DNA from 3 places in the Streptomyces sp. NPDC026377 genome. Region 1 is predicted to be linked to each of the others. Evidence: riboswitches for the same ligand, from Rfam matches in the RefSeq annotation. Region 1 holds a riboswitch; each other region holds the start of a gene.
The links. Region 1 has a riboswitch for cyclic di-AMP ahead of ACZ4MU_RS25340 (M23 family metallopeptidase). Riboswitches for the same ligand answer to the same signal wherever they lie in the genome.
Positions count from the first base shown of each region.

Region 1 (10,122 bases):
AGGCCGACCCAGTCAACCGGTACGGCGTTCACGCCGTGGGCCGGTTCCTGCGCTTCTACCCCGAGCCCTGGCCGCCCGGCGAGGAGCGGCTGACCCAGCTCGTCCTCATCGGCTCACGCATCGACACCGGGGCCCTGCGCACCTGCCTGGACGCGGCCGTGGCGGAGCGGCCTCGGGACGTCCCGGACGAGGCCGCCATGTGGGGCGTCCTGCGCTACGTCCAGGGGGACGGGGCGCAGGAGGCCGAGGTGGCGGACGCGGCGGCCCCCGAGGAGGAGGACGCGGCCTTCGACGCGGAGGGCGCCCACGAGGCGGACATCGCCGAAGGGGCCGGCGGGGTCCCGGGCGAGGAGTAGGCCCCGCCCTCGGTCCGCCGGCCCCTTCGCCGCGCCCCGCCCGTCCGCGCCCGCTACAGCGGGGGACCCGCCAGCACCGACACCGTGTGGCCCAGCGGTGTGCCCGAGCCGTCGCGGCGCGGGTCGGGCTCAGGAAGCTCCACCGGGGTGCCGTTGGCCTGCGCCGCCTTCGCCGGGGCCGCGCCCGCCCAGGCCAGGACCAGCATGTCCTCGCCCTTCAGGAACCGCTGGCAGCGCACTCCGCCGGTGGCCCGGCCCTTGCGCGGATACTGGTCGAACGGCGTCAGCTTGACCGTCGCCGCCGAGTCCCCGAGCAGCGTGCCGCGCGAGCCCGCCACCGTGAACACCACCGCGTCCTTCGCCGGGTCGACCGCGGTGAACGAGATCACCTTGGCCCCGTCGGCGACCTTGATGCCCGCCATACCGCCCGCCGGGCGGCCCTGCGGGCGCACCTGGGAGGCCTGGTAGCGCAGCAGTTGCGCGTCGTCGGTGATGAAGACCAGGTCTTCCTCGCCGGTGCGCAGCTCGACCGCGCCGACGATCCGGTCGCCGTCCTTGAGGGAGATGACCTCCAGCTCGTCCTTGTTGGCCGGATAGTCGGGCACCACCCGCTTGACCACGCCCTGCTCGGTGCCGATCGCCAGGCCCGGCGAGGACTCGTCCAGCGTCGTCAGGCACACCAGCGTCTCGTCCGCCTCCAGCGAGAGGAACTCCGAGACCGGGGCGCCGCCCGAGAGGTTGGGCGCGGCGGCCGTGTCCGGCAGCTGCGGCAGGTCGATCACGGCGAGCCGCAGCAGCCGCCCGGCCGAGGTGACCGCGCCGATGTCACCGCGCTGGGTCGCCGGGACCGCGGAGACGATCACGTCGTGCTTGGTGCGGCGCTCGGCCTCCGTGAGCGGTTCCGCGTTCGCCGTGCGCGCCAGCAGGCCCGTCGAGGAGAGCAGCACCCGGCACGGGTCGTCCGCGACCTCGAGGGGCACGGCCGCGACCGGCGCACCCGCCGACTCCAGCAGCACCGTACGCCGCTCGGTGCCGAACTTCTTGGCCACCGCGGCCAGTTCGGACGAGACCAGCTTGCGCAGCTCGCTGTCGGACTCCAGGATGCCGGTCAGCTCGTCGATCTCGCCGGTGAGCCGGTCGCGCTCGCTCTCCAGCTCGATGCGGTCGAACTTGGTGAGGCGGCGCAGCGGGGTGTCGAGGATGTACTGCGTCTGGATCTCGCTGAGCGAGAAGTGCTCGATCAGGCGCTGCTTGGCCTGCGCCGAGTTGTCACTCGACCGGATGAGACGGATGACCTCGTCGATGTCGAGGAGCGCGACGAGCAGGCCCTCCACGAGGTGCAGCCGGTCACGGCGCTTGGTGCGGCGGAACTCGCTGCGCCGGCGCACCACCTCGAAGCGGTGGTCGAGGTAGACCTCCAGGAGCTCCTTGAGGCCCATGGTGAGCGGCTGGCCGTCCACCAGCGCCACGTTGTTGATGCCGAAGGACTCCTCCATCGGCGTCAGCTTGTAGAGCTGCTCCAGGACGGCCTCCGGGACGAAGCCGTTCTTGATCTCGATGACCAGGCGCAGACCGTGCGAGCGGTCGGTGAGGTCCTTGACGTCGGCGATGCCCTGGAGCTTCTTGGAGCCGACCAGGTCCTTGATCTTGGAGATCACCTTCTCGGGGCCGACCGTGAACGGCAGTTCCGTGACGACCAGGCCCTTGCGGCGCGCCGTCACGTTCTCCACGGCCACCTTGGCGCGGATCTTGAAGGTGCCGCGGCCCGACTCGTACGCGTCCTTGATGCCGGACAGGCCCACGATCCGCCCGCCGGTCGGCAGATCGGGGCCGGGGACGAAGCGCATCAGCGCTTCCAGGTCCGCGTTGGGGTGGCGGATCAGATGGCGGGCGGCGGCGATGACCTCGCCCAGGTTGTGCGGGGGCATATTGGTCGCCATGCCGACCGCGATCCCGGTCGCGCCGTTGACCAGCAGGTTCGGGAAGGCGGCGGGCAGGGCGACCGGCTCCTGCTCCTGGCCGTCGTAGTTCGGCGAGAAGTCGACGGTGTCCTCGTCGATCGACTCGGTCATCAGCTGGGTGGCGTCGGCCATCTTGCACTCGGTGTACCGCATCGCGGCCGGCGGGTCGTCGTTGCCGAGCGAGCCGAAGTTGCCGTGGCCGTCGACGAGCGGCAGGCGCATGGAGAAGGGCTGCGCCATCCGCACCAGCGCGTCGTAGATCGACGCGTCGCCGTGGGGGTGGAGCTTGCCCATGACCTCGCCGACCACGCGCGCGCACTTCACATAGCCGCGCTCGGGGCGCAGGCCCATCTCGTTCATCTGGTAGACGATGCGGCGGTGGACCGGCTTCATGCCGTCGCGGGCGTCCGGCAGGGCCCGCGAGTAGATCACCGAGTAGGCGTACTCGAGAAAGGAGCCCTGCATTTCGTCCACGACGTCGATGTCGAGGATCTTCTCCTCGAAATCGTCCGGCGGCGGGGTCTTCGTGCTGCGGCGGGCCATCGCGGCTGCGGCTCCTTCACCAACGTGTTCTTCTTAGCGACCACCAACAAGGTCTGCTGCTGACGCCGACCATTGTGGACCGTCCCACTGACAACGCCGACCGCGACCCGGGAACTTCGCCAGGTGTCGGTGCGCTTGCATACAGTGGCAGGACTTCTTCACCGCGATCGAAGGGACGTACATGCCCATGGGTCACACGGCCACCGCCCAGGCCGGCTCCGGCGGCCTGACAGCGACCGAGCACCGGCTGGCCAACGGCCTGCGCGTGGTGCTCTCCGAGGACCACCTGACCCCGGTCGCCGCGGTCTGCCTCTGGTACGACGTGGGCTCCCGCCACGAGGTCAAGGGCCGCACCGGCCTGGCTCACCTCTTCGAGCACCTGATGTTCCAGGGCTCGCACCAGGTCCACGGCAACGGCCATTTCGAACTGGTCCAGGGTGCCGGCGGCTCGCTCAACGGCACCACCAGCTTCGAGCGCACCAACTACTTCGAGACCATGCCCACCCACCAGCTGGAGCTCGCGCTCTGGCTGGAGGCCGACCGCATGGGCTCGCTGCTCTCCGCCCTGGACGAGGAGTCCATGGAGAACCAGCGCGACGTCGTCAAGAACGAGCGCCGCCAGCGGTACGACAACGTGCCCTACGGCACGGCGTTCGAGAAGCTCACCGCGCTGGCCTACCCGGAGGGCCACCCGTACCACCACACGCCGATCGGCTCCATGGCCGACCTGGACGCGGCGACCCTGGAGGACGCGCGCGCCTTCTTCCGTACGTACTACGCGCCCAACAACGCGGTCCTCTCGGTGGTCGGCGACATCGACCCCGCCCAGACGCTCGCCTGGATCGAGAAGTACTTCGGCTCCATCCCCTCCCACGACGGCAAGCAGCCGCCGCGCGACGGCACGCTGCCCGGCGTGATCGGCGAGCAGCTGCGCGAGGTCGTCCACGAGGACGTGCCCGCGCGCGCCCTGATGGCCGCATACCGGCTGCCGCACGACGGCACCCGTGAGTGCGACGCGGCGGACCTGGCGCTCACGGTCCTCGGCGGCGGCGAGTCCTCCCGCCTCCACAACCGCCTGGTGCGCCGCGACCAGAGCGCGGTGGCGGCCGGATTCGGCCTGCTGCGCCTGGCCGGCGCCCCCTCGCTCGGCTGGCTGGACGTGAAGACGTCCGGCGGCGTCGACGTCCCCGACATCGAGTCGGCCGTCGACGAGGAGCTCGCCCGGTTCGCCGAAGAGGGCCCCACGGCCGAGGAGATGGAGCGCGCCCAGGCCCAGCTGGAGCGCGAGTGGCTGGACCGGCTCGGCACGGTCGCGGGCCGCGCCGACGAACTCTGCCGGTACGCGGTGCTGTTCGGCGATCCCCAGCTCGCGCTGACCGCCGTCGACCGGGTCCTCGACATCACCGCCGAGGAGGTGCGGGACGTGGCCCGGGCCACCCTGCGCCCGGACAACAGGGCGGTGCTGGTCTACGAGCCGACCACCGCAGAGGCAGACGAGGCGGCCGACGCCGACGCAGAGGGAGCAGAGCAGTGAGCGAGACCGGCGTGACCATGCAGTTCCACCCCCAGCCGACCGCCGGCACCGCGCGTCCCTGGGCCTTCCCCGCCCCCGACCGCTCCACCCTGCCCAACGGGCTGACCGTGCTGCGCTGCGACCGCCCCGGCCAGCAGGTCGTGGCCGTCGAGATCTTCCTGGCCGCCCCGCTGGACGCCGAGCCGGCCGGTCTGGACGGCGTCGCCACCATCATGGCGCGCGCGTTCTCCGAGGGCACCGACAAGCGCTCCGCCGAGGAGTTCGCCGCCGACCTGGAGCGCTGCGGCGCCACCCTGGACGCGCACGCGGACCACCCGGGCGTCCGGGTCTCCCTGGAGGTGCCGGTCTCCCGGCTCCCCAAGGCGCTCGGGCTGCTCGCCGAGGCGCTGCGGGCCCCCGCGTTCGCCGACGCCGAGGTCGACCGCCTGGTGCGCAACCGCCTCGACGAGATCCCGCACGAGCTGGCCAACCCCGCGCGCCGCGCCGCCCAGCAGCTCTCCAAGGAGCTCTTCCCGGCCGGCGCGCGCATGTCGCGCCCGCGCCAGGGGACCGAGGAGAGCGTGGCGCGGATCGACGCGGCGGCGGTACGGGCCTTCTACGAGGCGTACGTCCGCCCCGCCGCGGCCACCGCCGTGGTCGTGGGCGACCTGGGCGCCACCGACCTGGACGCGGTCCTGGCGGACACCCTGGGCGCCTGGACGGGCACCCCGGCCCAGGAACGCCCGATGCCCCCGGTCACCGCCGACGACACCGGCCGCGTGGTCATCGTGGACCGGCCCGGCGCCGTCCAGACCCAGCTCCTGATCGGCCGGATCGGCCCGGACCGCCACGACCGCGTCTGGCCCGCCCAGGTGCTGGGGACGTACTGCCTGGGCGGCACCCTCACCTCCCGTCTGGACCGCGTCCTGCGCGAGGAGAAGGGCTACACCTACGGAGTGCGCTCCTACGGCCAGGTGCTGCGCTCCGGCCCCGAGGGCACCGGCGCCGCCATGCTCGCCATCAGCGGCTCGGTGGACACGCCCAACACCGGCCCGGCCCTGGACGACCTGTGGACGGTGCTGCGCAAGCTCGCCGCCGAGGGGCTGACGGACGCCGAGCGCGAGACGGCCGTGCAGAACCTGGTGGGCGTGGCCCCGCTGAAGTACGAGACGGCCGCCGCCGTCGCCGGGACACTGGCCGACCAGGTCGAGCAGCACCTCCCGGACGACTTCCAGGCGCGGTTGTACGCGCGCCTGGCCGACACCGGCACCGTGGAGGCCACGGCGGCGGTCGTCAGCGCCTTCCCGGTGGACCGTCTGGTGACGGTCCTCGTCGGGGACGCGGCACAGATCGCGGAGCCCGTCAAGGCGCTCGGCATCGGTGAAGTCACCGTCGTGGCGGGCTGATTGGGCCGTCCGCCGAAGGCGGGCGGACGGGCCGGATGGGGACCCCGGTGGCCGAGTGGCCGCCGGGGTCCGCCTTTATGCCCGTTTTGTTAGGGAGGTTGCCTGTCTGTCATGTGGCGTGCGCAACAAAAAGACGTGTCTGTTTGGTGATTGAAAGATCAGCCGTCTAGCGTCAGTCCGGCTGTCCGTCACCACCCGTCGCAGCCGCGGCACCGGACAGCGATCGCCGAGTCCCCAATGGCGCGAGCCAGGGGAGCCGGGGACCCACTCAGTCCCTGGGGTGAATCGGAAGCCTCCGCCCGCGGAGGGGCCCGTAGGAGACCTTCCAGCTCCGAACCCGTCAGCTAACCCGGTAGGCGAGATGGAAGGAAAGGAACCGCCTCTCCATGGCGTTCACCCGTGCCACCGGGAAGCACCGCCGGCCCAGCGCCGTGTCGCGCAAGAGCGCGAACATAGCGGGCATCGCCACCCTCGCCACCGCCGGCGTCGTGGGCACCCTCGCCTCCCCGGCCATGGCCGCCGACAGCTCGGCGTCCGCCGCCGCCTCGGTCGAGGACACCGGCATCACCCAGGCCATCGTGATCGGTGACTCGCTCGCCGACCGGATCGACGCCCAGGCCGCCGCCCAGAAGCACGCCGCCGACAAGGCCCGCGCCGCCGCCGAGGCGAAGCGCAAGGCCGAGGCGAAGGCCAAGGAGGAGCGCGAGGCCAGGGAGCGCGCCGCCCGCGAGGCCGAGCGCAAGCGCCTCAACTCCTTCGTCGCCCCGATCGACGGCGGTTACGTCTCCACCGGCTACAAGAGCGGCGGCTCGATCTGGTCCTCCGGCAGCCACACCGGCATCGACTTCCACGCGGGCGAGGGCACCCCGGTGCACGCGGTCGGTCTGGGCACCGTCGTCGAGGCGGGCTGGGGCGGCGCCTACGGCAACAACATCGTGATCCGGATGAACGACGGCACGTACACGCAGTACGGCCACCTCTCGTCCATCGGGGTGTACGTCGGCCAGCGCGTCGAGCCGGGCCAGCAGATCGCCCTCTCCGGCAACACCGGCAACACCACCGGCCCGCACCTCCACTTCGAGGCCCGCACGGGCCCGGCGTACGGCTCGGACATCGACCCGATCGCGTATCTGCGCTCGCACGGCGTCAACGTCTGACCCGGCCGTCCCCGCATCCCGACCGCAAGCCCCCGGAGCGCATCGCGCCGGGGGCTTCGGCGTGCCGTCCGGCGCGCGCGCCCGTCCATGGCCAAAAGATATGCCTGGCATACGGCACGTCACCGGGAATTAACAGACGCTGGAATAGAGTCGCCGAACAGGCGTCGATCGACCGCGTTTCGCGGGGATTAAGGCGGAGGTTCGGTCATGCGCATTCCCGCGCAATCGGTATGCACGGCAATCCGCGACGACATCGTCTCGGGGCTCTTCGCACGCGGCAGCCGGCTCACCGAGGAAGTGCTAGCCCGGCGGTACGGCGTCTCCCGCGTGCCCGTCCGCGAGGCGCTGCGCACCCTGGAGTCCGAGGGGTTCGTCACCACGCGCCGGCACGCCGGGGCGTGTGTCGCCGAGCCGACCGAGCAGGAGGCCGCCGACCTGCTCGAACTGTGCGCCCTGCTGGAGCCGCTGGCCGCGTCGCGGGCCGCCGCCCGGCGCACCGAGGCCCATCTCAAGGTGCTGCGCGGCCTGGTCAGGCTCGGCCAGGACCGCGTGCGGCGGGCCCAGGGCGAGGATCTGCGCTCCCTGGGCGTCTGGTTTCACGAGACGCTCGCCCAGGCCTCCGGCAGCCCCGGCCTCATCGCGCTGCTCACCCAGCTGCGGCACAAGATCGCGTGGATGTACGTGGCGGAGCAGCCCGCGCTGCCCGCCGAGTACTGGGCGGAGCACGGGGCGCTGGTGGACGCGCTGGCCCGCGGCGACGCCGAGCGGGCCAGGATGCTGGCCGCCCGCCACGCCGAGCGCGCGTTTTCCGCCTATCGGCTGCGGCGCCCGGCGGACGTGAGGATCCCGCAACATGCCGTAAACACCGCGAGCGCCCGTGCTTAACAGGTTCGCCGTATACAAAGGGGTGATTCGGCGGGGCGGATTCGTGCTGCCCGAAAGTGGCGCGGAATGCACGGGCGGGGTCGGCCGGTCCGCGTTACCGGGCGCATAAGCCGGAGCAGTACCTATGGGAAAAGGAAAGGAGCCGCAGACCCGGAATTCGGGTCCGCGGCTCCGATCGCGAAGTGCGGTGACACGCGGTGCGCCGGGACGGCGGCGCGGCGCCGGTTCCCGGCCGGCCGCAGTCGGCGGGATCGCGCCCGCCGGGCCGGGGCAGCCGGACCGGTCGGCCGGCTCAGACGGTCTCGGGGAGCTCCTCGAGACCTTCCTCGACCAGCTTCGCCAGACGGTCCAGGGCCGCGTCGGCGCCCTCCGCCTCGGAAGCCAGCACGATCTCCTCGCCGCCCTGCGCGCCCAGGCCGAGCACCGCGAGCATGGAGGCGGCGTTGACCGGGTTGCCGTCGGCCTTGGCGATCGTCACGGGGACGCCGGAGGCCGTGGCGGCGCGGACGAAAAGGGAAGCGGGGCGGGCGTGCAGGCCCTCGGCCCAGCCGACATTGACGCGGCGCTCAGCCATGGTGATGCCCTTCGAGATCTCTCACGGTTGTCTAGACCAGTCTCTCATGTCCTGCGCGGTGCTCGTGCCGACGTCGGTCCCGGATCCGGCGGCCCCTCGGCCCGGGCGCCCTCTCCACCTTGCCCCCTACCTTGACCCGACCCAACCGGCCCCGCGACCCGTAGGCTGCCCGTATGCAGGCTCCGCAGGAGAAGACGCAGGACCCCGCGTACCCGGCCCACTGGGAGGCCGACGTCGTGCTGCGCGACGGGGGGACCGCGCGGATCAGGCCCATCACGACCGACGACGCGGAGCGGCTCGTCTCGTTCTACGAGCAGGTGTCGGACGAGTCCAAGTACTACCGCTTCTTCGCGCCCTACCCCCGGCTCTCCGCCAAGGACGTGCACCGCTTCACCCATCACGACTACGTGGACCGGGTGGGGCTCGCGGCGACGGTGGGCGGGGAGTTCATCGCGACCGTCCGCTACGACCGGATCAACGCCCAGGGGCGGCCCGCCTCGGCGCCGGCCGACGAGGCGGAGGTGGCGTTCCTGGTCCAGGACGCCCACCAGGGGCGCGGGGTCGCCTCCGCGCTGCTCGAACACATCGCGGAGGTCGCGCGCGAGCGGGGGATCAGACGGTTCGCGGCGGAGGTGCTGCCCGCCAACAACAAGATGATCAAGGTGTTCACGGACGCGGGCTACCAGCAGAAGCGGTCCTTCGAGGACGGCTCGGTCCATCTCACGCTGGATCTGGAACCGACCGCCGAGTCGCTGGCGGTGCAGCGCGCGCGTGAGCAGCGCGCCGAGGCCCGCTCGGTGCAGCGTCTGCTCGCCCCCGGCTCGGTGGCCGTGATCGGCACCGGCCGCGCGCCGGGCGGCGTGGGCCGCACGGTGCTGCGCAACCTCTTGGGGGCGGGGTTCACCGGGCCTGTGTACGCGGTCAACCGGGCCCTCCCGGAAGGAGGTTCCGAGATCGACGGCGTCCGGGCGGTCCGCTCGCTCGGCGAGCTCGGGGAGCCGGTCGACCTCGCCGTCGTCGCCGTCCCGGCCGAACGGGTGCCGGAGGCGGTCGCGGAGTGCGGCGAGCACGGGGTGCAGGGACTGGTCGTGCTGTCCGCCGGGTACGCCGAGAGCGGCGCGGCCGGGCGCGAACGCCAGCGCGAACTGCTGCGCCAGGTGCGGTCGTACGGGATGCGGCTGATCGGGCCCAACGCGTTCGGCGTCATCAACACCGCGCCCGGGACGCGGCTGAACGCCTCGCTCGCGCCCGAGCCGCCGCGGCGCGGGCGGATCGGCCTGTTCACCCAGTCGGGCGCGATCGGCATCGCGCTCCTGTCGGGGCTGCACCGGCGGGGCGCGGGCCTGTCGGCGTTCATCTCCTCGGGCAACCGGGCGGACGTCTCGGGCAACGACATCCTCCAGTACTGGTACGAGGACGCGGACACGGACGTGGTCCTGCTGTACCTCGAATCCATCGGCAACCCGCGGAAGTTCACCCGGCTCGCGCGGCGGACGGCCGCGGTGAAGCCGGTGGTCGCGGTGAAGGGAGCCCGGCACAGCGGCTCGACCCCGCCGGGCCACGCGGTCCCGGTGACCCGGGTCCCGGACAAGGCGGTCTCGGCGCTGCTGCGCCAGGCGGGCGTGATCCGGGTGGACACCGTGACCGAGCTGGTCGACGCGGGCGTCCTCCTCGCGGGCCAGCCGCTCCCGGCCGGGCCGCGCGTCGCCATCCTCGGCAACTCGGAG
Region 1 is NZ_JBVHPV010000013.1:149,899-160,020, forward strand. Features, by position in the region: gene ACZ4MU_RS25320 (CobW family GTP-binding protein) at 1-356, shown strand, start outside; gene ACZ4MU_RS25325 (DNA gyrase/topoisomerase IV subunit A) at 410-2,860, opposite strand; gene ACZ4MU_RS25330 (M16 family metallopeptidase) at 3,042-4,394, shown strand; gene ACZ4MU_RS25335 (M16 family metallopeptidase) at 4,412-5,779, shown strand; cyclic di-AMP (ydaO/yuaA leader) riboswitch at 5,994-6,153, shown strand; gene ACZ4MU_RS25340 (M23 family metallopeptidase) at 6,166-6,936, shown strand; gene ACZ4MU_RS25345 (GntR family transcriptional regulator) at 7,144-7,821, shown strand; gene ACZ4MU_RS25350 (HPr family phosphocarrier protein) at 8,114-8,395, opposite strand; gene ACZ4MU_RS25355 (bifunctional acetate--CoA ligase family protein/GNAT family N-acetyltransferase) at 8,569-10,122, shown strand, end outside.

Region 2 (10,122 bases), on a different contig from region 1:
GACGTGGTTGCGCAGACCGATGGCCTCCTCGACACCCTTCATGCCGATGCCCTGCTCGGCGAGGCCGGGGATCGGGAAGGTGCGGGAGACCGCGCCGAGGGCGACGACCAGGTAGTCGAAGGGCAGCTCGTAGGCCTCACCGACGAGCGGCGAGACCGTGGCGACCTTGCGGTCCTGGTCGATGCTGGTGACACGGCCGGTGAGCACCTCGGCTCCGCGCACGACGCGTCGCAGCGGGACGACGACGTGGCGCGGGGAGATGCTGCCTGCGGCGGCTTCGGGGAGGAAGGGCTGGTACGTCATGTACGACCGCGGGTCGACGACCGTGACGGTCGCCTCGGCGTAGCGCATCTTCTTGAGAATGCGCCGTGCCGCGTACAGGCCTACGTACCCACCGCCTACGACGAGGATTCGGGGACGCTCCGTGGTGCTCATGCCATCGAGTATCCACCCCCCTGTGGAGCCTCGCTCGTGCGCCCCTTCACAAGGTCCGACGGGGTCTCTGCTACACTTCGCGGCCCACGTGACCGAGGTCATGGTGGCCGGAGGGAACCAAGGTACCGGGGAGAACGTTGTTCACCCCTCCTGAACTGGCCCTCACAGCCGCGCGTGGGCTAGACCACTGGGTCGGGAAACACGCTCGTAACACCGGGTCGACCCCCTGGATCGCGCCCTGTTGAGCCGTGCGGCCTACAGAAGAGAGGCCCACCGCCCCCATTCGGGGCCGACGAGCGGGTTTTCCTTGTGAAGAACTTCACGAACTTTCTCGCGGAGGGTGCTCCGGAGGGCCCGCCAGGGGCCCTCCGGAGCCGGTTTCACGCGATCGACCAGGCGATTCCGTCGAGGATGTCGTGCTCGCTCACCACGACCTCCGAGGCCCCCGTGCGCTCCATGACGGCCGTCAGGACGAGCGCGCCCGCGGCGATCACGTCGACGCGGCCGGGGTGCAGCACCCCGATCGCCGTGCGCTCCTCGTGGGTGGAGGACAGCAGGCGCTCGGTGACCCGCTTGACGTCCTCGTAGGGGATACGGGAGTGGTGGATCGCCGCCGAGTCGTACGCGGGCAGGCCGAGCGCGATCGCGGCGACCGTGGTCACCGAACCCGCGAGACCCACCAGGGTGCGCGGCTCGCGCAGCGGGACCGTGCGCCCGGCCTCGTCCAGGGCGGCCTCGATGTCCGCCCTCATCGCCGCGATCTGCTCGGGCGTGGCCGGGTCCCCGGGGTGGTGGCGCTCGGTCATCCGGACGCACCCCACGTCCACCGAGCGGGCCGCCCGCACATGGCGCGAGCCGACCACGAACTCGGTGGAGCCGCCGCCGATGTCGACCACCAGGTAGTCGCCGTCGGCGTGCAGCTCCTTGGTGGCGCCGGTGAAGGAGAACTCGGCCTCCTGGTCGCCGGTGATCACCTCGGGTTCGACGCCCAGGATGTCCACCACGCCCCGGACGAACGCGTCCCGGTTCTCGGCGTCGCGCGAGGCGGAGGTGGCCACGAAGCGCACGCGCTCGGCGCCGAACTCCTCGATGACCGCCGCGTACTCGCGGCAGGCCGCGAAGGTGCGCTCCAGCGCCTCGGGGGCCAGGCGGCCCGTGCGGTCCACGCCCTGGCCCAGGCGCACGATCGTCATCCGGCGGTCCAGGTCGAGGAGTTCACCGGTGGCCGGGGCCGCGTCGGCGACCAGGAGGCGGATCGAGTTCGTCCCGCAGTCGATGGCGGCGACCCGGGTCACTTCCCGTCCTCCCCGGGCACGCAGGGGGTGACGCAGGGGCCCTTCGCCCACCACTCGGGGAGCATCGCGATCGCCTCGTCGCCCAGCGGGTTGACGCCGGGGCCTGCCGCCAGCGAGTGGCCGACCAGCACGTGCAGGCACTTCACCCGGTCCGGCATGCCGCCCGCGCTGGGGAAGCCCTCCAGGACCTCGATGGCGTCACGGCGGGCGATGTAGTCCTCGTGGGCGGCGCGGTAGGCCGCGGCCAGCTCGGGGTCGGTCGCCAGACGCTCCGTCATCTCCTTCATGACGCCGTTGGCCTCCAGCGTGCCGATCGCCGACGCGGCCCTCGGGCAGCTCAGGTAGTACGTCGTCGGGAAGGGCGTGCCGTCGGGCAGCCGGGGGGCCGTCTCGACCACGTCGGGGTTGCCGCACGGGCAGCGGTGCGCGATCGCGCGCAGTCCGCGCGGCGGGCGGCCCAGCTGCTCCTGGAAGGCGGCGATGTCCGCCTCGGTCGGCTCGGTGCGGGGAGTGCGGGGCGGGGGCGTTTCCATCGCGGTATCTGTCTCAGTCTCTGTCTGTCTGGATCGGTCGCCGGCGGTTCACGTCGTCAGTCGCCGGGGCGGTCGGCCTTGTCCACGCCGTCCCAGAGGTTCTGGTGCCAGGGGCGGCCGGTGGCGGCCTTGCCGTCGCGGCGGCCCTTGCCGGCCGACGGGTCGGTCACGGTGTAGCCGGTCTCGCCCGGGAACTGCATGTGCAGGTGCTCACGGGCCAGCCGCTTGATGTACGCGTCGTCCTGGAGCCGCGCCTTCTCGTCGCGCAGCCGCTCGACCTGCGCGGCCGCGTCGTGCTCCTTGCGGCGCTCCTCGGCGATGTCGCCGCGCTGCGACACGTACTGGCGCATCGGGTACGCGAGGGCCACCACCAGCGAGCACATCACCAGGGCGAGCAGCGCGGCCCGCCCGGTGAGCCGGGAGCGGCGTGCCTGGCGCTTGCTCTGCGACCGGTAGACACGGGCCGCGGTCTGCTCGCCGAGCACCTTGAGCCGGGCCGCGGTGGAGAACCGGTCCCGGTTGCCCTTGGCCATGTCGCCCCGCTCCCCTCACGTACGTACAACGTCCCCGGACACGGTACGGGACCGCGGCCGGGGACGTACGTACGACAGGGCGGTGGGCCCTGGCCGTGCCTACTGGTTCGCGGGGCGGAAGCGCGGGAAGGCGCTGCGGCCCGCGTACACCGCGGCGTCGTCGAGGATCTCCTCGATGCGCAGCAGCTGGTTGTACTTGGCGACGCGCTCGGAGCGGGCCGGGGCGCCGGTCTTGATCTGGCCGCAGTTGGTGGCGACGGCGAGGTCGGCGATGGTGACGTCCTCGGTCTCGCCGGAGCGGTGCGACATCATGCACTTGAAGCCGCTGCGCTGGGCCAGCTCGACGGCGTCGAGGGTCTCGGTCAGCGAGCCGATCTGGTTGACCTTCACCAGCAGGGCGTTGGCCGACTTCTCCTCGATGCCGCGGGCGAGGCGCTCGGGGTTGGTCACGAACAGGTCGTCACCGACGAGCTGGACCTGGTCGCCGAGCCGGGCGGTGATGGTGCTCCAGCCGGCCCAGTCGTCCTCGAAGAGCGGGTCCTCGATGGAGACCAGCGGGTACGCGGCGACGAGCTCCGCGTAGTAGTCGGTCATCTCGGCGGCCGTGCGGGACTGGCCCTCGAACTCGTACTTGCCGTCCTTGTAGAACTCGGACGCGGCGACGTCGAGGGCGAGCGCGACGTCCTTGCCCGGGGTGTAACCGGCCTCCTTGATGGCCTCCAGGATCAGGTCCAGGGCGGCGCGGTTGGAGTCCAGGTTCGGGGCGAAGCCGCCCTCGTCGCCGAGGCCGGTGGACAGGCCCTTGCGCTTCAGGACGGCCTTGAGGGTGTGGTAGACCTCGGTGCCCCAGCGCAGCGCCTCGGAGAAGGACTCCGCGCCGATCGGGGCGATCATGAACTCCTGGATGTCGACGTTGGAGTCGGCGTGCGACCCACCGTTGAGGATGTTCATCATCGGAACGGGCAGCAGGTGCGCGTTCGGGCCGCCCAGGTAGCGGAAGAGCGGCAGGTCGCTGGCCTCGGAGGCGGCGTGGGCGACGGCGAGCGAGACGCCGAGGATGGCGTTGGCGCCGAGCGAGCCCTTGTTGTCCGTGGCGTCCAGGTCGAACATCGCCTGGTCGATCAGGCGCTGCTCGGTGGCGTCGTAGCCGACGAGCTCCGGGCCGATCTGCTCGATCACGGCGAGGACGGCCTTCTCGACGCCCTTGCCCTGGTAGCGGCTGGGGTCGCCGTCACGCAGTTCGATGGCCTCGAAGGCGCCCGTGGAGGCGCCGGAGGGGACGGCGGCACGGCCGGTGCTGCCGTCGTCGAGGCCGACCTCGACCTCGACCGTGGGGTTGCCTCGGGAGTCCAGGATTTCCCGGGCTACGACGACGTCGATGGACGGCACGAGCATCTCCTTCTGGGATGTGACGCGGAAAACGCCGGGCCGCGTGGTCCGGCACCCCTGAGCCTAACCGGCTCCGGGGCATCCACCAGCCGACCGACCGGCCCGTGGGACGAAACGGGGGGCAAAATGTTCCCGAACAAAACAAACCCCCGCGCCCTGCGGGTCCCCTGCGGGATGCGGTGCGGGTCCCCTGCGGGATGCGGTGCGTATTCGTCTGCGGCCCGGTGGGGGCTGGTCGCGCAGTTCCCCGCGCCCCTTCGGGTGCCTAGGTGCGCCTTTGTCCGCGGACCGGCTGGGGCTTGGCGCGCAGTTCCCCGCGCCCCTGGTGGTGCGGGCACCTACAGGGGCGCGGGGAACTGCGCGGGCAACACACCACCGGGCCGCAGGCGAACCCCCGGCCGAGAAGGGGCGCGGGGAACTGCGCGATCAGCCAGCGACGGCCCGCGGACGAAATCCCGGCTCGGAAGGGGCGCGGGCAACCCGCCACCGGCCCCCGGCCCAAGAAGGGGGGTGGGGGCCGTGTGCTCGGCCACAGACGGACCGCAGGCCCCGCACCCCCGGGCCGGGAGGAGGCTCAGCTCAGGTGGAGCTGCTGGTTCACGTAGATCAGGTTGGCGTCCTTGACGACGTCCTTGTTCAGCTCGAACAGCTTCTCCCAGCCGCCCTTGACCCCGTGCGCCGAGGCGATGGACCCCAGGGTGTCCCCGGCCTTCACCTGGTACTCGCCGTCGCCGGTCTTGACCGGGGCCGGACGGGACTCGCCGCGCGAGGCGGGGGCCGACTCGCGCTTCGGGGCGGGCGCGGCCTTGGGCGCGGCCTTCTTCGGCGCGGCCTTCTTCGGCGCGGCCTTCTTCGGCGTGGCCGGGGAGCCGGACGTGTCGACGTTCGCGGCCGAGCCGCCGGCGGTCAGGTTGCCCGCGCCGGCGCAGGACCAGGCACCCGGGCCCTGCATGGCGAGCAGCCGCTCGGCCGTGGCGATCTGCTGGCCCTTGCTGGCCAGGTCGGCGCGGGAGGCGTACTGCGTGCCGCCCGCCGCGGCCCAGGAGGACTGCGAGAACTGCAGACCGCCGTAGTAGCCGTTGCCGGTGTTGATGGACCAGTTGCCGCCGGACTCGCACTGGGCGACGGCGTCCCAGGTGGAGACGGAGGCGGCGGAGGCGGAGCCGGCGGCCATCAGCGGGGCGGCGACAGCGGCACCGGTGACACCGGCCAGCGTGACGACTCGGACGGCCTTGGACGGGCGGCGGTGCTTGCCCTTGCCGGAAAGCAGCATGGAGTTCTCCTCACCGACGCCTGCGAGGTGAGCTGTCGGGTTCGGGCGAGTGAGTGGCCCGGCCGCGCCCAGTGGCGCGTCTTCACCCCAAGCCGTTCCCTGGCCGCTTCGTACGTCTCGCCGTATGGCGTACGTCCCTCAACGGCCGGGCCCGGCGCTTACCTTGGGTCCCCCGCTCCTGCCTACGGCGCACAGAGCGTCGACTGTTCCCCGCGACCGGCGGCAGGATTCGGCGTTCCCGGTCGAAGGGGCCCGTGGTGACGAGCGCTTCGACCGTAAACACACCAACCCCTGATGTTCAAAGGGGCACATCAGGGAGAAATCGCCCCTCCCGACCCTCCCGCAACCCCCGTTTCCGCAGGTCGGGGGCGTAAGGCGCGTACCGGACGGACGGGACAGGGCAGTTGACGGAAAGAGACCCATGTCTCACTTGCGCAGAAGTGGACATAGGCCCCTGAACTACCCCTTGACCGGGGCCGGGTTGTCCGTCTTCGCCGGGTTCAGATCAAGGTTCTGGCCAGGCAGGATGAGGTTCGGGTCGGCGCCGATCGTCTTCTTGTTCGCCTTGTAGAGCGCGGACCAGCCGCCCTCGACCTTGTGCGAGCGCGAGATGTCCCACAGATTGTCGCCGGGGCGGACGGTGTAGTCGCCCTCGGCGGCGAGCACATCGCCCGACTCGCGTGACTCGGCGTCACCTCGCGAGGCGTGACGCCCCGATTCATGAGCGTTGTCCGTATTGCCCGGCTCGGTGGTCGCGGGGGTACCGGTCTCGGCCGGGTCCGGGGTGCCGCGGTGCTTGCCGCCGGTGGCGGACCCCGTGGCGGGGCCGGTGGCCGTGCCGGCGGGCTCGGTCGCGCCGTCCGTGCCGGTGGAGCCCGGCTTGCCGCTCGCGCCCGTGGACGGCGCCGAGGGCGTCGTGGAGGACTTGGGGGCGGTCGAGGACGACGGGGACGGCGTGGTGGACGCCGGCGGCTTCTTGGCGGGCGCGGACGGCGTGGCCGTGGTGTCCGGGGTCGCGGCCCCCTCCTCGGAGGGGACGTACGGCGAGGGCGTGGCGCCCGGGTCCACGGACGGGGCGCCGCCGCCCGTGGTGAGCCCGGAGATCCCCGAGCAGCTGGTGAAGGCCTTCGGGCCCTTCGCCGCGAGCACCTTCTCGGCGACCGCTATCTGCTGCGCCCGGCTGGCCAGGTCGGCGCGCTCGGCGTACGCCGTGCCGCCGTATTCCTGCCAGGTCTCCTGGGAGAACTGGAGCCCGCCGTACAGTCCGTTGCCGAAGTCGGCGCTCCAGGCGCCGCCGCTCTCGCACTCCGCCACGCTGTCCCAGGTGGACGCGGTGGCGGCGCTGGCGCCGCTCGCCGCGAAGAGCGGAAGGGCGAGGGCCGAGCCGGTCACCCCCGCCGCGACGACGAGTGCGGGAGCCTGGCGGGGGCGGCGGTGCCGTCCGTTCCCGGAGCGCATGCTGTGGCCTTCCGTGTGACTACGTCTATGACTGCTGAGCCGGGCGGGAAGCCTGGTTTGGCGAGTCGAGGGGTGAACGTAGCCGTACTCGAACGCTTGTCACAAGTCGATGCACCCGCGATAACGCGAACATCACAGTTTTGACGGACCGTCAGTTCCGCTGGGTGTGAACGCGACCGGAAGCGTGCGCAGTCCACGCATGATCAGGCCGCCCCGCCAGCGCAAATCGGCAGGATCTGCCGCTAGGCGCAGGTCAGGCAGGCGCCTCAACAAGGTGGCCAGCGCGGTCCTCGCCTCCAGTCTGGCCAGGGGTGCGCCCAGGCAGTAGTGGATGCCGTGGCCGTAGCCGAGGTGCTGGTTGTCGCGGCGGCCGAGGTCGAGCGTGTCGGGGTCGTCGAAGCGCTCGGGGTCGCGGTCGGCGGCGGCCAGCACGACCAGCACCGGGTCGCCCGCAGCGATGTCCTGGCCCCCGATCGTCAGCGGGCGGGTGGCGAAGCGCCAGGTGGCCATCTCCACGGGCCCGTCGTAGCGCAGCAGTTCCTCGATGCCGGTGTCCAGCAGGTCCGACTCCCCGGCCGCGAGCGAGGCCTGCAGCCGCTCGCGCTGCCCGGGGTCGCGCAGCAGCGCGTACATGCCGTTGCCGATGAGGTTCACGGTGGTCTCGAACCCGGCGAACAGGAGGATGAAGGCCATCGCCGCGGCCTCGTTCTCGGTGAGGTGCTCACCGTGGTCGCTGGCGCGGATGAGGCCGGAGATGAGGTCCTCGCCCGGGTTCTCCCGCTTGCGGTGGATGAGTTCGAGGAGGTAGCCGCGCATCTTCTTCACCGAGCGGGCCACGCCGCCGCGCGGGCCCTTGCCGTGCCGGATCATCATCCCGGCCCAGTCCCGGAAGTCGTCCTGGTCCTCGCGCGGGACGCCCAGCAGGTCGCAGATGGCGTAGATGGGCAGCGGGAAGGCGAACTCGTGGATGAGGTCGGCCTCCCCGCCCGCCGCGAAACGGTCGATGAGGGCGTCCGTCAACTCCTGCACCCGGGGCGCGAATTCGGCGACCGTACGCGGGGTGAACGCCTTCGACACCAGCCGCCGCAGCCGGGTGTGGTCGGGCGGGTCGATGTTGAGCAGATGCGTCATGAGCTCGGCCTTGCGCTCGCCCGGGATGCCCGTTCTGCCCCGGGCGTGCGCGGGCTCGTCGTGGTGCGCCGGGTTCTTGGAGAGCCGCTGGTCGGCGAGGGCCTGGCGGGCGTCCCCGTACCGCGTCACCAGCCACGCCTCGACCCCGCTGGGCAAGGTGGTGCGGCGCACGGGCGCGTGCTCCCGCAGCCAGGCGTAGGCAGGGTAGGGATCGGTGGCGAACTCCCAGGTGAACATCTCCGGGGCGGGGGGTGCCCCTGGCGGCGCCTGGTCCGGCGGGGTGGAGTGGCGGCCGGGGGCCCGGGTCGGCGGGGTCGGGGGCTGGGTGGCCGGGGTCGGGGCTCGGCCCGGGTCCTGGCCCGGAGTCGGGTCCTGGTTCCGGGGGTTCGTAGGGCTCACCGGTGTCAGGCCGTTTCCGTCGTGCGGATCGCGTCGCGGTACGCGCGTGCCGCCGCCCGCAGGGCCGCCTCCGGGTCCGTGCCGTCGGCCTCCGCCGCCACCGCCAGGGCGAGCAGCCGGTAGCCGATGCCCTCGCCGGAGGGCAGGGGCACCTCCAGGCCCGCCGTGCGGACCCGGGACGCCAGCTTGGCGGCGAGGGCGAGGCCGGGCTGGCCGAGGGGGATGCCATCGGTCACCGAGTCGCGGCGCTTCTCCTCGGCCTTCTGGCGCAGCCAGTGCTCCTTGACCTCCTCGGGCGTCTCGGCGTGCGCGTCACCGAAGATGTGCGGATGGCGGTGGATCAGCTTCTCCACGATCGTCCCGGCCACGTCGTCGATGGAGAACGGGTCCGCCCCGTCCTCCGCGCCCCCCTCCTCCGCGATCCGCGCGTGGAAGACGACCTGGAGCAGCACGTCCCCCAGCTCCTCGCGCAGCTCGTCGCGGTCGCCCTCCTCCACCGCCTCGACCAGCTCGTACGCCTCTTCCAGGGCGTACTTCGCCAGCCCCTTGTGGGTCTGCTGGGACGACCACGGGCACTCGCGGCGGATGCGGTCCATGACCTGGACGAGGTCGAGCAGCCGGGCGCCGGGCAGGTCGTACGAGCCGGGCAGCAGCTCCAGGTCGGGCATCGCGACCCGGCCGGAGCCCGCGAGCCGGGCCAGCCCGTCGGTGAGCCGGCGGTCGCCCTCGCCGGAGGGCAGGACGACGACCGTACGGCCCCCGGCGCACGCCGCGAGGAGCTCCTGGGCATCCGGCTCCGCGATCTCGGCCTCGACGCCCGCCTCGCGCAGATACGGCAGCTGCGGGTGGCCGGGGTCGGCGCAGAGCACCCGGTCGGCGGCGCGCAGCGTCTGCCACGCGGGCCAGGACAGCAGCCCGGGGGCCACCCGGTGGCTGGCGGTGAGCAGGACGACGCGGCCGGGTTCTTCGAGAGTCACCTCTCGAACCTACCCCGGCCGCCCGCCGCACCCGCCCCGGCCCGTCAGCCGGTGACGGGGGCCTCCTGCTCCGGGGCGTTCCGGGTCACCTGGGCGATCCACGGCGTCTTGGTGTCGGCGAGCTGGATCGCCTTGTCGTCCCAGGTCCCGTACCGCGGGTTCACGTCGATCTTCAGCTTCTTCGACGCCTCGTTGAGCGTCCTGGTGACGGAGGCCTGGCCGGTCGGCGTGGCGAGGTCGGCGCCGGTCGCGGCCGCCAGCCTGGTGAGCTGCACCTGCTCGCGCACCGCGTCGTCGATCTGGCCGGGGGCGACCCCGCGCTGCTGGAGGAGCATGGCGGCGAGCGCCTGCTCCCCGCCCGCCTGCCGGGCCATCGCCGCCCGCGCCTGCTGGAGCTCCTTGCGGCTGACGCTCACCCCGGCGTCGGCGGCGGCCCGGTCCAGCACCTTGTCGAAGATCAGGCCGTGCAGCTTGGCGCGGCTGAGCTGGCCGGTGTTCCGGATGAGCTGGGCGGACTGCGGCGAGGCCTGCTGCGCCGTACGGACGTCCTTGACCTGGGCCTGGAGGGCGGAGACCGGGATGCGGTCGCCCCCCACGACGGCGGCGGCGCCCGGATGGGCCTCGCTGCCGCAGGCGGTCAGGAGTGGCCCCGCGCCGAGGAGCGCGACACAGAGGGCGAGTGCGGTGCGACGGCGGCGG
Region 2 is NZ_JBVHPV010000001.1:87,903-98,024, forward strand. Features, by position in the region: gene ACZ4MU_RS00365 (NAD(P)/FAD-dependent oxidoreductase) at 1-435, opposite strand, end outside; gene ACZ4MU_RS00370 (Ppx/GppA phosphatase family protein) at 816-1,730, opposite strand; gene ACZ4MU_RS00375 (DUF501 domain-containing protein) at 1,727-2,263, opposite strand; gene ACZ4MU_RS00380 (FtsB family cell division protein) at 2,320-2,796, opposite strand; gene eno (phosphopyruvate hydratase) at 2,896-4,185, opposite strand; gene ACZ4MU_RS00390 (transglycosylase family protein) at 4,760-5,458, opposite strand; cyclic di-AMP (ydaO/yuaA leader) riboswitch at 5,461-5,658, opposite strand; gene ACZ4MU_RS00395 (transglycosylase family protein) at 5,918-6,916, opposite strand; gene ACZ4MU_RS00400 (cytochrome P450 family protein) at 7,049-8,284, opposite strand; gene ACZ4MU_RS00405 (nucleoside triphosphate pyrophosphohydrolase) at 8,452-9,423, opposite strand; gene ACZ4MU_RS00410 (SurA N-terminal domain-containing protein) at 9,468-10,122, opposite strand, start outside.
Region 2: it holds a riboswitch for cyclic di-AMP, as region 1 does, so the genes downstream of both, ACZ4MU_RS00390 (transglycosylase family protein) here and ACZ4MU_RS25340 (M23 family metallopeptidase) in region 1, are expected to answer to the same signal.

Region 3 (10,122 bases), on a different contig from region 1:
CGACCGGCGCGCCCCCGGCCCAGATCCTCCTGGACGCGTTGGGGGCGACGGCGGGCAAGCTCCTGCTGCTCGTCGTGATCGGGGCGCAGCTGTTCTGCGGGATGGCGTCGGTGACGGCCAACTCCCGCATGATCTACGCGTTCTCGCGCGACGGCGCGCTTCCGTTCTCCCGCGTCTGGCACTCGGTGAGCCCCCGCACCCGCACCCCGGTGGCGGCGGTGTGGCTGGCGACGGTGGGCGCGCTGGCGCTGGGCCTGCCGTATCTGATCAACGTGACGGCTTACGCGGCGGTGACATCGATCGCGGTGATCGGCCTGTACATCGCGTATGTGATCCCGACGCTGCTGAGGCTGATCAAGGGCGACGCGTTCACGCCGGGCCCCTGGCACCTGGGCCGCTGGTCCCGCCCGGTCGGTGTGGCGGCGGTGGCCTGGGTGGCGCTGATCACGGTCCTGTTCATGCTGCCGCAGCTGTCCCCGGTGACGTGGGAGAACTTCAACTACGCGCCGGTGGCGGTGCTGGTGGTGCTGGGCTTCGCGACGGCGTGGTGGGCGGCCTCGGCCCGCCACTGGTTCCTGCGCCCGCCGGCCCCGCTCCCCACTGCCGCACCCGCGCCGCTCCCCACCGAAGCGCCGGACTCCGGTCCCCGCTGATACGCCCGCCCACGCCGTCCGACGTGACCTGCGCGTATCGGCCACGAAGGCACCCGAACGGGCCGCAACGGGCCCGGCACCCGATACCCGATCGGCTGCCGGGCCGGGTCGGGCTATGCTGCGGGGGTGCGGTATGCCAGGGGCCATTAGCTCAATTGGCAGAGCAGCGGACTTTTAATCCGTTGGTTGTCGGTTCGAGTCCGACATGGCCTACCGGGCGCGGGACGGGGCTTCGTAGCCTCTGACCTGCGAACGAACGCCCCAGCCGGGGATCTTCGGCTGGGGCGTTCTGCTGTCTCGGGGGGATCGCGGCCGCCCAGCAAGGAGTTGAGGGGAGGGCGGGACCGGCTTCCCGCACGGACGGCGGAGCCCGTACGCACACGCCCGGCGCCGTGGGTCCGCCCAAGGGAGCGGCTCCACGGCGCCGGCCGTCTCAGCCCCGGCCCGCATGCCGGGGCTGGCCGGAGACGGGGGAATGCTGCTCTCCGGCGCGCCGCGGGCGGCCGGTGTCGAGGACGCGACGTCGTGGCGATTGTCGACACCGGCCGCTGTTCTGGGTGCGTCTACGCCGGTCGTCCCCGCGGCACAGGGACAGCCGCCGCGCCCCTGGTGGACGGCGTTCGATGAAGCACACCGAGCAACCGCTTTCACCTGGGTCGATACGCACGAAGCCCCTGGGGACTTCGTGCGCAACAGTGTGGAGGGGCACCCCGCCCCCTTTCCAGGGGGCCGAATTGCAGATAATGATCCAGCCATCAACATCCGGCCCCGGGGCGGGGAGGGAGGGGAGCGCCCGCCACACGCCAGAGCCCCCGCAAGCTGCGTCAGCAGCACCAAATCGCGTCAGCCGGCTGCGCCGGCCCCATCAGCCAGCGGCACCAAGCCGCATCACCCGCACCAAACCCGCATCAGGTCGCCGTCACGTCACAACATGTCGCAACACGTCGCCCCGGGCCCCCCACGCCCCCGCCCCGCCGTCCCGCCACGGCGACAGCCGTTCGTCCCCGTCTCCCCGTGAACGAAGGTCCCGCCTTGCCGCCGCTCGCCGCACGTGACCGTATGGCCCTCAAGACGCTCCTGCGGGAGCGGCGCGCCGCCATCCACCCGGAGTCCGCCGGGTTTCCGCCGCGCCAGGCGGGGCCGGGCCGACGGGTCGCCGGGCTCAGCCAGGAGCAGATGGACCTGCTGCTGGAGCGCACCCCGGGCACGTACAACCGGTTCGAGAACGGGCAACTCAACCCCACCGCCGAGTTCCTGACGAACGTGGCGCGCACCCTGCGCCTCAACGAGCAGGAGTGGACGTTCCTGTGGCGGCTCACCCGGCGCGAGTACCCGCCGTACACCCTGCACCGCGACTCCGGGATGTCGGTCCCGGGCGTCTGGCAGCGGGTCGTCGAGCAGATCGACGGGGTGATGGCCTACATCACCGACGCCGCCTGGAACCTGCTCGCCCACAACACCGCGTTCGCCGAGCTCTTCCCGGGCGGTGAGGTTCCGGCCAACACCATGCGCTGGATGACCCTCGACCCCCGGGCGCGCGAGGACGTCCTCACCGACTGGGCGGACCGCTGGGCGCCACTGGTGCTGCCGCAGCTGCGGCACGCCGTGGAGATGCGGCCCAACCACACGGAGCTGCGGCACCTGGAGGCCGATGTGCAGGCCGACCCGGTCGCCGGCCCGCTCTACCGGGAGGCGGGGGACACCCCGGTCCCGTACCCGGACGGCTCGGAGCGGCCCATCCGGCACAGCCGGTACGGGCCCGGCTGGGTCACCACCTGTGTGGCCGAGCCCGTCACCTCGCCCGGGGCCCGGGTGATGCTGCTCCTCTACAGCCCGGGCGCCTCTCTCGTGAGCCGCCATCCGGTGCTGAGCGCGCCGCTGACGAGCTGAGCGCGCGACCGGCGTGGCCGAGGGACGGGGGCCGCGCGGAATGACTCCTTCCGGCTGAGCTCCGTGCACCTTTCCAGGGACGAATTCCAGCCGTCTCAGTTAAGTTGAGCTCTCGCCCGCCGGCCCTTAGAGGGAGCCCACCCGTGCCCGCTCACATAGCCCTCCCCGCCGTCGCCCTGCCCGACCACGTCATCGCCACGGACGAGATCTGCGAGGACATCCGGCGGGCCAACCCCGACCGGCCCCGGCTGGAGGCGCACCTGCGGATCGCCCGGGCGACCACCGTGCGGACCCGCCGTTTCACCCGGCCGCTGCACGCCCCGACCGTGGCCGGAAATGCCACCGTCGAGGAGCGGAACAGAGCGGCATACGAGGACGCCCTGGAACTCGCCGTCCGCTCCGGACGACAGGCCCTGGCCCACGCCGGCCTCGCCCCCAGCGACATCGACTGCCTGATCACCAGCCACACCACCTCCTGGACCGTGCCGTCCCTCGACATCGGCCTCGTCCGCGCGCTCGGCCTGCGCCCGGACGTGCGCCGCGTCCCCATGGCCACCGTGGGCTGCGCGGGCGGCGCGCACGGCCTGGTCAGGGCGGACCAGGACATCGCCGCCCACCCCGGCTCCCACGTCCTGGTCGTCGTCGCGGAGTGCCTGTCGACGGCCACGTACAACCACACCGACACCAGCCGGGAGTCGATGATCTACAAGGTGCTCTTCGGGGACGGCTCGGGCGCGGTCGTCGTCTCGGGCGCCCCGGCCTGGAGCGGGCCCAGCTTCGTCATCGAGGACACCTTCGAGTACGTCCTGCCCGACAGCCTCGACCGCTACCGGGGCCGCCTCTCGGGGGCCGGGCTCCACTTCGACTCCACGACCGCCGCCACCGCCTCGCTGGGCGACAGCCTCCCGGCGGTGCGCAGCTGGCTCGGCGGCAGCGGCAAGGCCCTGGACTTCGCGGTCGTCCACCCCGGCGGACCCCGGGTGCTCCAGGACGCGGCCGCCGGGTTCGGCCTGGACGGCGACCGCGACAACGGCGCGCTGCGGCACGCCTGGGCGAGCCTGGCCGTCAACGGGAACCTGGGCGGCTCGGCCGTCCTCGACGTGCTGGCCCGCACCTTCGCCCAGGCCCCCGCCGACGGGCAGTCCGGCCTGATCATCGGCTTCGGTCCGGGCTTCGTGCTGGCCGCCTCGCGCGGCCACTGGTCGGCGTGAGCGCGGTGCGGTCCGTAAAGCGGTACGGAGCACCGTCCCGCATGCCGTACAGTTGTGTTTACCGACGCGGGGTGGAGCAGCTCGGTAGCTCGCTGGGCTCATAACCCAGAGGTCGCAGGTTCAAATCCTGTCCCCGCTACTGAAGTCCTTGGGCCCGGCACATGCGAATGTGCCGGGCCTTCGGCATTTCCCCGCCCCGCCGCGCGAGCGCGTGCGCGTACAGTAGTCTCGCGTTTGCTATGCGCGACCATGCGGGCGGACCGCCGCGGGCGGCGACGCGGCGCAGAGCGCCCGCGGTGCCGCTCTTCCTCGCCCTGTGCGCGCTGCTGATGTGTCTCTCCCTGCCGCTCTCGCTGCCCCTGTCGCCCGCCGCGCCCTGGATCTCCGCGCCCTCGCACGCCAAGGGCGGCGTCCCCACCGCCCACGGTGGCCCGGCGGCGGCCCGCCGCCACGCCCGGGGGACCTGTGTGCACGGCCGGGCCGGGCCCCGCCGGTGCCGGGCTCGGCTGATCGCGACCGGCGCCGACCGGCACTGAGGGGCCGCGGAGCGCACCCGGTTGGCGGAGGAGCGTTCGCGGCCGGCGGCCCGGCCCGGCACCCTGGGTGGGGCGCGAGGGAACGGCGGCGCCCCTGCGGACGGGCGGGAGACCACAGGTGCGGCAGCGAACGGACGGCGGCGGCCGGGAGGGCTCCCGGCGTCCGGCCCTCGTGCGCGCCCTGCCCGCGCTGCTGCTGGTCGCCGGGGTCGTCCTCGACGTGACGACCCCGCCCGACCTCACCGCGGCGGCCCTGTTCGCCGCCGCCCCGCTGATCGCCGCCCCCTTCTTCGGCCCGCGCGGCACCGCCGCCGCGGGCGCCTCGGCGGTCGGGGCGGTGCTGTTCACCGAGTACTTCCACGACATCCCCAGCACCGGGGAGGCGGTCAGCGAGCTGTTCACCGTCACCACCGTGGGCGTACTGGCCCTGCTCACCAACGGCATGCTGCGCCGCAGCGGCGAACGCCTGGCCTCGGCACGGGTCATCGCGGAGACCGCCCAGCGCGCCGTCCTGCCGACGCCCGCCGAGCGGATCGGCGGCCTCCAGGTGGCCGCGCGGTACGAGGCGGCGCAGGCGGACGCGTTCATCGGCGGGGACCTCTTCGCCGTCCAGGACACGCCGTACGGGGTGCGCCTGGTCGTCGGGGACGTACGCGGCAAGGGGCTTGAGGCGGTCGAGGCGGTGGCCGTGGTGATCGGGGCGTTCCGGGAGGCGGCCGAGCAGGAGGAGACGCTGGAGGCGGTGGCCGGGCGGCTGGAGCGCGCGCTGACCCGGGAGGGCACCCGGCGCGACGGCCTGGACGCCGTCGAGGGGTTCACCACGGCCGTGCTCGCCGAGATCCCGCGCGACGCCACGGCCGTACGCCTGGTGAACCGGGGCCATCCCGAACCGCTGCTGCTCCACGCCGACGGGGCACTGGACGCGCTCGCCCCCTTTGATCCCGCGCTGCCGCTGGGGATGGCGGAGCTGGGGGTGTGGCCGGACCGGGCGGACACGTACCCCTTCCCGCTCGGGGCGACGCTGCTGTTCTACACCGACGGCCTCTCCGAGGCGCGTTCGGCCCGGCCGCCCGGGGTCTTCTACGACCCGCACGAGCGGCTGCGCGGCCGGATCTTCCCGGGGCCGCAGGAGGTCCTGGACGCGCTCGTCGACGATGTGCGCAGACATACGGGCGGGGGCGCGAGCGACGACATGGCGCTGCTGGCGGTGGGGCGGCCCGGGGCGCGACAGCCGGAGCGGCGGCGGACGATGCCGGTGGTGCCGTGACGGGCCGTGGCCTAACGACGCCCGAGCGCATGCCTTATGACGGAACGTCAGTTACTGTCGCCGGCGATTAGGGGGAACGGCTTGGAATCCGGTCCGCCTGTCTATTAACGTTCGATAACGCAGCGCGGTCGTCCCAGCCGTCGTAGAGGCGGCACCGTGCGCACGCGCCGAATTCCGCAAGGGAACCGGGGAACCACCACCTTGGGGTGAATCGAGCACCTTCGCACCGCCGAAGAGTGCCCGTAGGAGACCTTCCTGCTCCGAACCCTCCCCCGAACTCTCAAGGAGCAGGGGGGGACCCCCACCGCCAACCCGGTAGGCGATAGGAAGGAAAGGAGCACGCCGCCCCGTGGCGTCCAACGAGCCTGCCCTCGGCACCCCGCCGCTTCCCCCCGTCACCCTGTACGGGACCGCGCCCAGCGACACCGAGGTGTGGGAGGAGTGGAACCCCACGGAGGAATCCGTGTCCTCGGTGCGCGGCCGCCACCGCGTGATCAAGCAGCGCGGCGGGCTCGCCCGCAGCTCCACCGTCCTCGGCGTCGGCGTCATCGCGGCCGTCGGCGCGGGAGGCATGGCCACCGCGCAGAGCAAGCCGCCGGTCTCCATATCCCTGCCCGACTCCGTCGCGGACAATCTCCCCGATGTGAAGTCCCTGCCGGGCGTGGGCGCGCTGATCACCGGTATCGCGGGCGACGACAGGCCCGGCGCCGCACCGCAGGCCCAGGCGGACCAGGCCGTCGCGAACGCCCCCCTCACCATGGCGGGCGTCTCCCCGGCCGCGGCCGAACAGGGCGCCACCGGTGCCGGCGAGGCCCTGCGCGCCCGTATCCTCCAGCAGGCCGAGCAGCAGCGCAGCAGCGCCGACGCCGAGGCCAGGGCGGCCGCCGAGAAGGCCGCGGCCCAGCAGGCGGCGGCCGAGGCGAAGGCCGCGCAGAGCGCCGCCCAGCAGAAGGCGGCGGCGGAGAAGAAGGCCGCCGAGGAGGCCGCCGCGAAGAAGGCCGAGCAGGAGCGGCTGGCCGAGCTCGCCAGGAGCTACTCGCTCCCGGTCGCCTCGTACACGATCACCTCCACCTTCGGCGAGGCCGGCTCGATGTGGTCCTCCGGCCACCACACCGGCCTCGACTTCGCCGCCCCCACCGGCACCCCGCTCAAGGCGGTCCACGGCGGCACGGTCAAGTCGGCCGGCTGGTCCGGTTCGTACGGCTACCGCACGGTCGTCGAGCTGGAGGACGGCTCGGAGGTCTGGTACTGCCACCAGTCCTCCATCGCGGTCAGCGCCGGGCAGAAGGTGACGACGGGCGAGACCATCGGCCGCGTCGGCGCCACCGGCAACGTGACGGGTCCGCATCTGCACCTGGAGGTGCACACCCCGGGCGGCTCGGGAGTCGACCCGATGGCGTGGCTGCGGTCGAAGGGCCTGAATCCGTAGGGCGCCCGCCCGGCGACGGGGGGCGCGGAATAGGCGTGCACCGTCAGCCCGTTCACCCCCCATGACCACTCTGCGCCCCCTGGGCTCCTCCGACCTGTCCGTCTTCCCGCTCGCCCTGGGTGGCAACGTCTTCGGCTGGACCGCCGACGAGGCCGCCTCGTTCGCGGTGCTCGACGCGTACACGGAGGCGGGCGGCAACTTCGTGGACACCGCCGACGTCTACTCGGCGTGGGTCCCGGGCAACGAGGGCGGTGAGTCCGAGCGGATCATCGGCAAGTGGCTGGCGGCGCGCGGCAACCGCGAGGACGTCGTCATCGCCACCAAGGGCGGCGCGCACGCCTCCTTCAAGGGCCTCGCGGCCCCCACCATCAAGGCCGCCGCCGAGGAGTCGCTGCGCCGCCTGGGCACCGACTACATCGACCTGTACTACACGCACTTCGACGACGAGTCCGTCCCCGTCGAGGAGATCGTCACCGCCCTCGACCAGCTGGTCAAGGACGGCACGGTGCGTGCGGTGGCCGCCTCCAACATCTCCCCGGAGCGGCTCCAGGACTCGCTGGACTTCTCCGACCGCGAGGGCCTGGCCAAGTACGTCGCCCTCCAGCCGCACTACAACCTGGTCTCGCGCGACACCTACGAGGGCGCCCTCCAGGACACCGCGGGCCGCTCGGGCCTGGCCGCCGTGCCGTACTACTCGCTCGCCTCCGGTTTCCTCACCGGCAAGTACCGCCCCGGCCAGGACGTCGAGAGCGCCCGGGCCGGGAGCGCCGCCCAGCACCTCGGTACCGAGCGGGGCGTGAAGGTGCTGGCCGCGCTCGACCGCGTCGCGCGGGCGCACGGCGTCGAGCCCGCGAGCGTGGCCCTCGCCTGGCTCGCCGCGCAGCCGACCGTGGTCGCCCCGATCGCCTCGGCCCGGACCGTCGAGCAGCTGCCCGCGCTCCTCGCGGTCGCGGACCTGGAGCTCACGGACGCGGAGCTGAGCGAGCTGAAGACCGCCTCGGCGTAGACCTCGTAGATCCCGTAGATCCCATAGGCCCCGTAGACCTCAGCGCCGGTAGGGGTTGTACGGGGAGGGGGCCTGGCCGTAGCCGTACGGGGGCCGGCTGCCGTACGGGGTCCGGGGGTAGCCGTACGGCGGCTGGTTCCCGTACGGACTCTGGTTCCCGTACGGGGCCTGGTGGCCGTACGGGTAGGGCTGCGACGGGATCCAGACGCGGCCCGCCGCGCCCGCCGCGTACAGCAGCGCGGGGCCGGCCACCTCCCGGCGCGCCCACAGGTGGTGCAGCAGCTCCTGCTCGCGGGCCGTGAAGTCCGGCCCGGCCTGGGAGTGGCGGGCCCGTCGGCGCAGGAACGCCAGGGCCGTCGCGAACGCCTCGTACTCCGCGACCGTCCGGGCCGCCCGCTTGCCCCCGAAGGTGCGGTGGGCGAAGTCGCGGGCCATCGAGCGGGCCCGCATCGAGGAGAGCGCGAGCGGTTCGGCCGGGCCCAGCCAGCCCGCCGCCGCGTACGCCGGCAGCTCCGCCGCGACCGTGCGCAGCTCCCGCTGGCGACTCCAGACCGCCAGCCAGGTGAGCAGACCGAAGACCGGCACCATGAACGCGGCGTACACCAGGTAGAAGCCGTACGTCCCGAACGAGGACGAGCCGTTCCACAGCGCGTGCATCCCCATCGCGGACAGCAGGCCGAGCACCGGCAGACAGATCCGGCGCCTGCGGCGGCCCGGGGCCGCGAGCGCCGCGGCCCCGAAGCCTATGCCGGTGCAGACCGTGAAGAGCGGGTGCGCGAACGGCGACATCACGATCCGGACGAAGAACGTCGCCGCCGTCGTCGAGGCGAGCCCGGCGGTATGGCTGACCTGGTCCTCGCCGAAGGCGTTGCCGATGTACAGGATGTTCTCGGTGAAGGCGAAGCCGGTCGCGGTGAAGCCCGCCACGACGACGCCGTCGACTATCCCCTTGAAGTCCCGTCTGCGGAAAAGGAACAGCAGCAGCACGGCCGCCGCCTTGGCGCTCTCCTCGACGACCGGCGCGATCACGGTGGCGCCCAGGTGGTCGGCGGAGGACGGGTCGGCGGTCGCGGTGGCTATCCACTTGGTCGCGAACGAGTTGGCGATGATCGCCACAAGGGCGGCGGCGCACGCCCCCCAGGCGAGGGCGAACAGCAGGTTGCGCCAGGGGCCCGGGTCCACCCGGTCGAGCCAGCGGAACGCGGTGACCAGCAGCGGCACCGGCAGCACGGCGAGCGCGAGCCCCACCAGGAACCCCTCGGTGCCGGTCTGGTCCCGCACGATCGCGAAGATGACCAGACCGCACAGGGCGAGCAGGGTGATCAGCGCGCCGGCCCGCAGCGCCCTGGAGCGCCAGAAGTCGCGCCGCGGCCGGTAGCGCCACTTGGCGCGCTCCGGCACGGCGTCGAACCGGGGCTCGGCGCCGCGCTCCGGGACCGGCTGGAGCGGGCCCGGCGGCTGGCGTTGCGGAAGCGACTCGGACGACACCAGACGACCCTAACGAGGGGTAGGGACAATCCGCGACGGTGCGTGGGGTCGCCGTCAGGCGGAGGGGAGCTCGGCCGCGCGGGTGAAGAGCAGGTCGTGGACCACATGGCCCTTGTCCAGGCCCTGCCCCTCGAAGCGGGTGAGTGGCCGGAACGCGGGCCTGGGCGCGTATCCGCCGTCCGCCTGGGTGTTCTCGAACGCGGGGTGCGCGGTCAGCACCTGAAGCATCTGCTCGGCGTACGGCTCCCAGTCGGTGGCGCAGTGCAGCAGGGCGCCGGGCTTGAGCCGGGGCGCGGCCAGGGTGAGGAAGTCGGGCTGGATGATGCGGCGCTTGTGGTGGCGCTTCTTGGGCCAGGGGTCGGGGAAGTAGACGCGCAGCCCGTCGAGGGACTCGGGCGGGAGCATCTCGCGCAGCAGGATGATCGCGTCGCCGTTGGCGACCCGGACGTTGGTGAGGCCGCCGCGCTCGGCGAGGCCGAGGAGGTTGCCCTGGCCGGGGGTGTGGACGTCGACGGCGAGGATGCCGGTGCCGGGGTCGGCGGCGGCCATCTCGGCGGTCGCCTCGCCCATCCCGAAGCCGATCTCCAGGACGACCGGCAGCCCGCCGAACATCTCGTCCAGGTCGAGCGTGCCGTGCCCGTC
Region 3 is NZ_JBVHPV010000001.1:915,702-925,823, forward strand. Features, by position in the region: gene ACZ4MU_RS04045 (amino acid permease) at 1-653, shown strand, start outside; tRNA gene ACZ4MU_RS04050 (tRNA-Lys) at 794-866, shown strand; gene ACZ4MU_RS04055 (MmyB family transcriptional regulator) at 1,668-2,543, shown strand; gene ACZ4MU_RS04060 (PhlD) at 2,687-3,754, shown strand; tRNA gene ACZ4MU_RS04065 (tRNA-Met) at 3,820-3,893, shown strand; gene ACZ4MU_RS04070 (hypothetical protein) at 3,994-4,290, shown strand; gene ACZ4MU_RS04075 (PP2C family protein-serine/threonine phosphatase) at 4,409-5,557, shown strand; cyclic di-AMP (ydaO/yuaA leader) riboswitch at 5,713-5,894, shown strand; gene ACZ4MU_RS04080 (M23 family metallopeptidase) at 5,907-6,986, shown strand; gene ACZ4MU_RS04085 (aldo/keto reductase) at 7,048-7,992, shown strand; gene ACZ4MU_RS04090 (PrsW family glutamic-type intramembrane protease) at 8,032-9,480, opposite strand; gene trmB (tRNA (guanosine(46)-N7)-methyltransferase TrmB) at 9,535-10,122, opposite strand, start outside.
Region 3: it holds a riboswitch for cyclic di-AMP, as region 1 does, so the genes downstream of both, ACZ4MU_RS04080 (M23 family metallopeptidase) here and ACZ4MU_RS25340 (M23 family metallopeptidase) in region 1, are expected to answer to the same signal.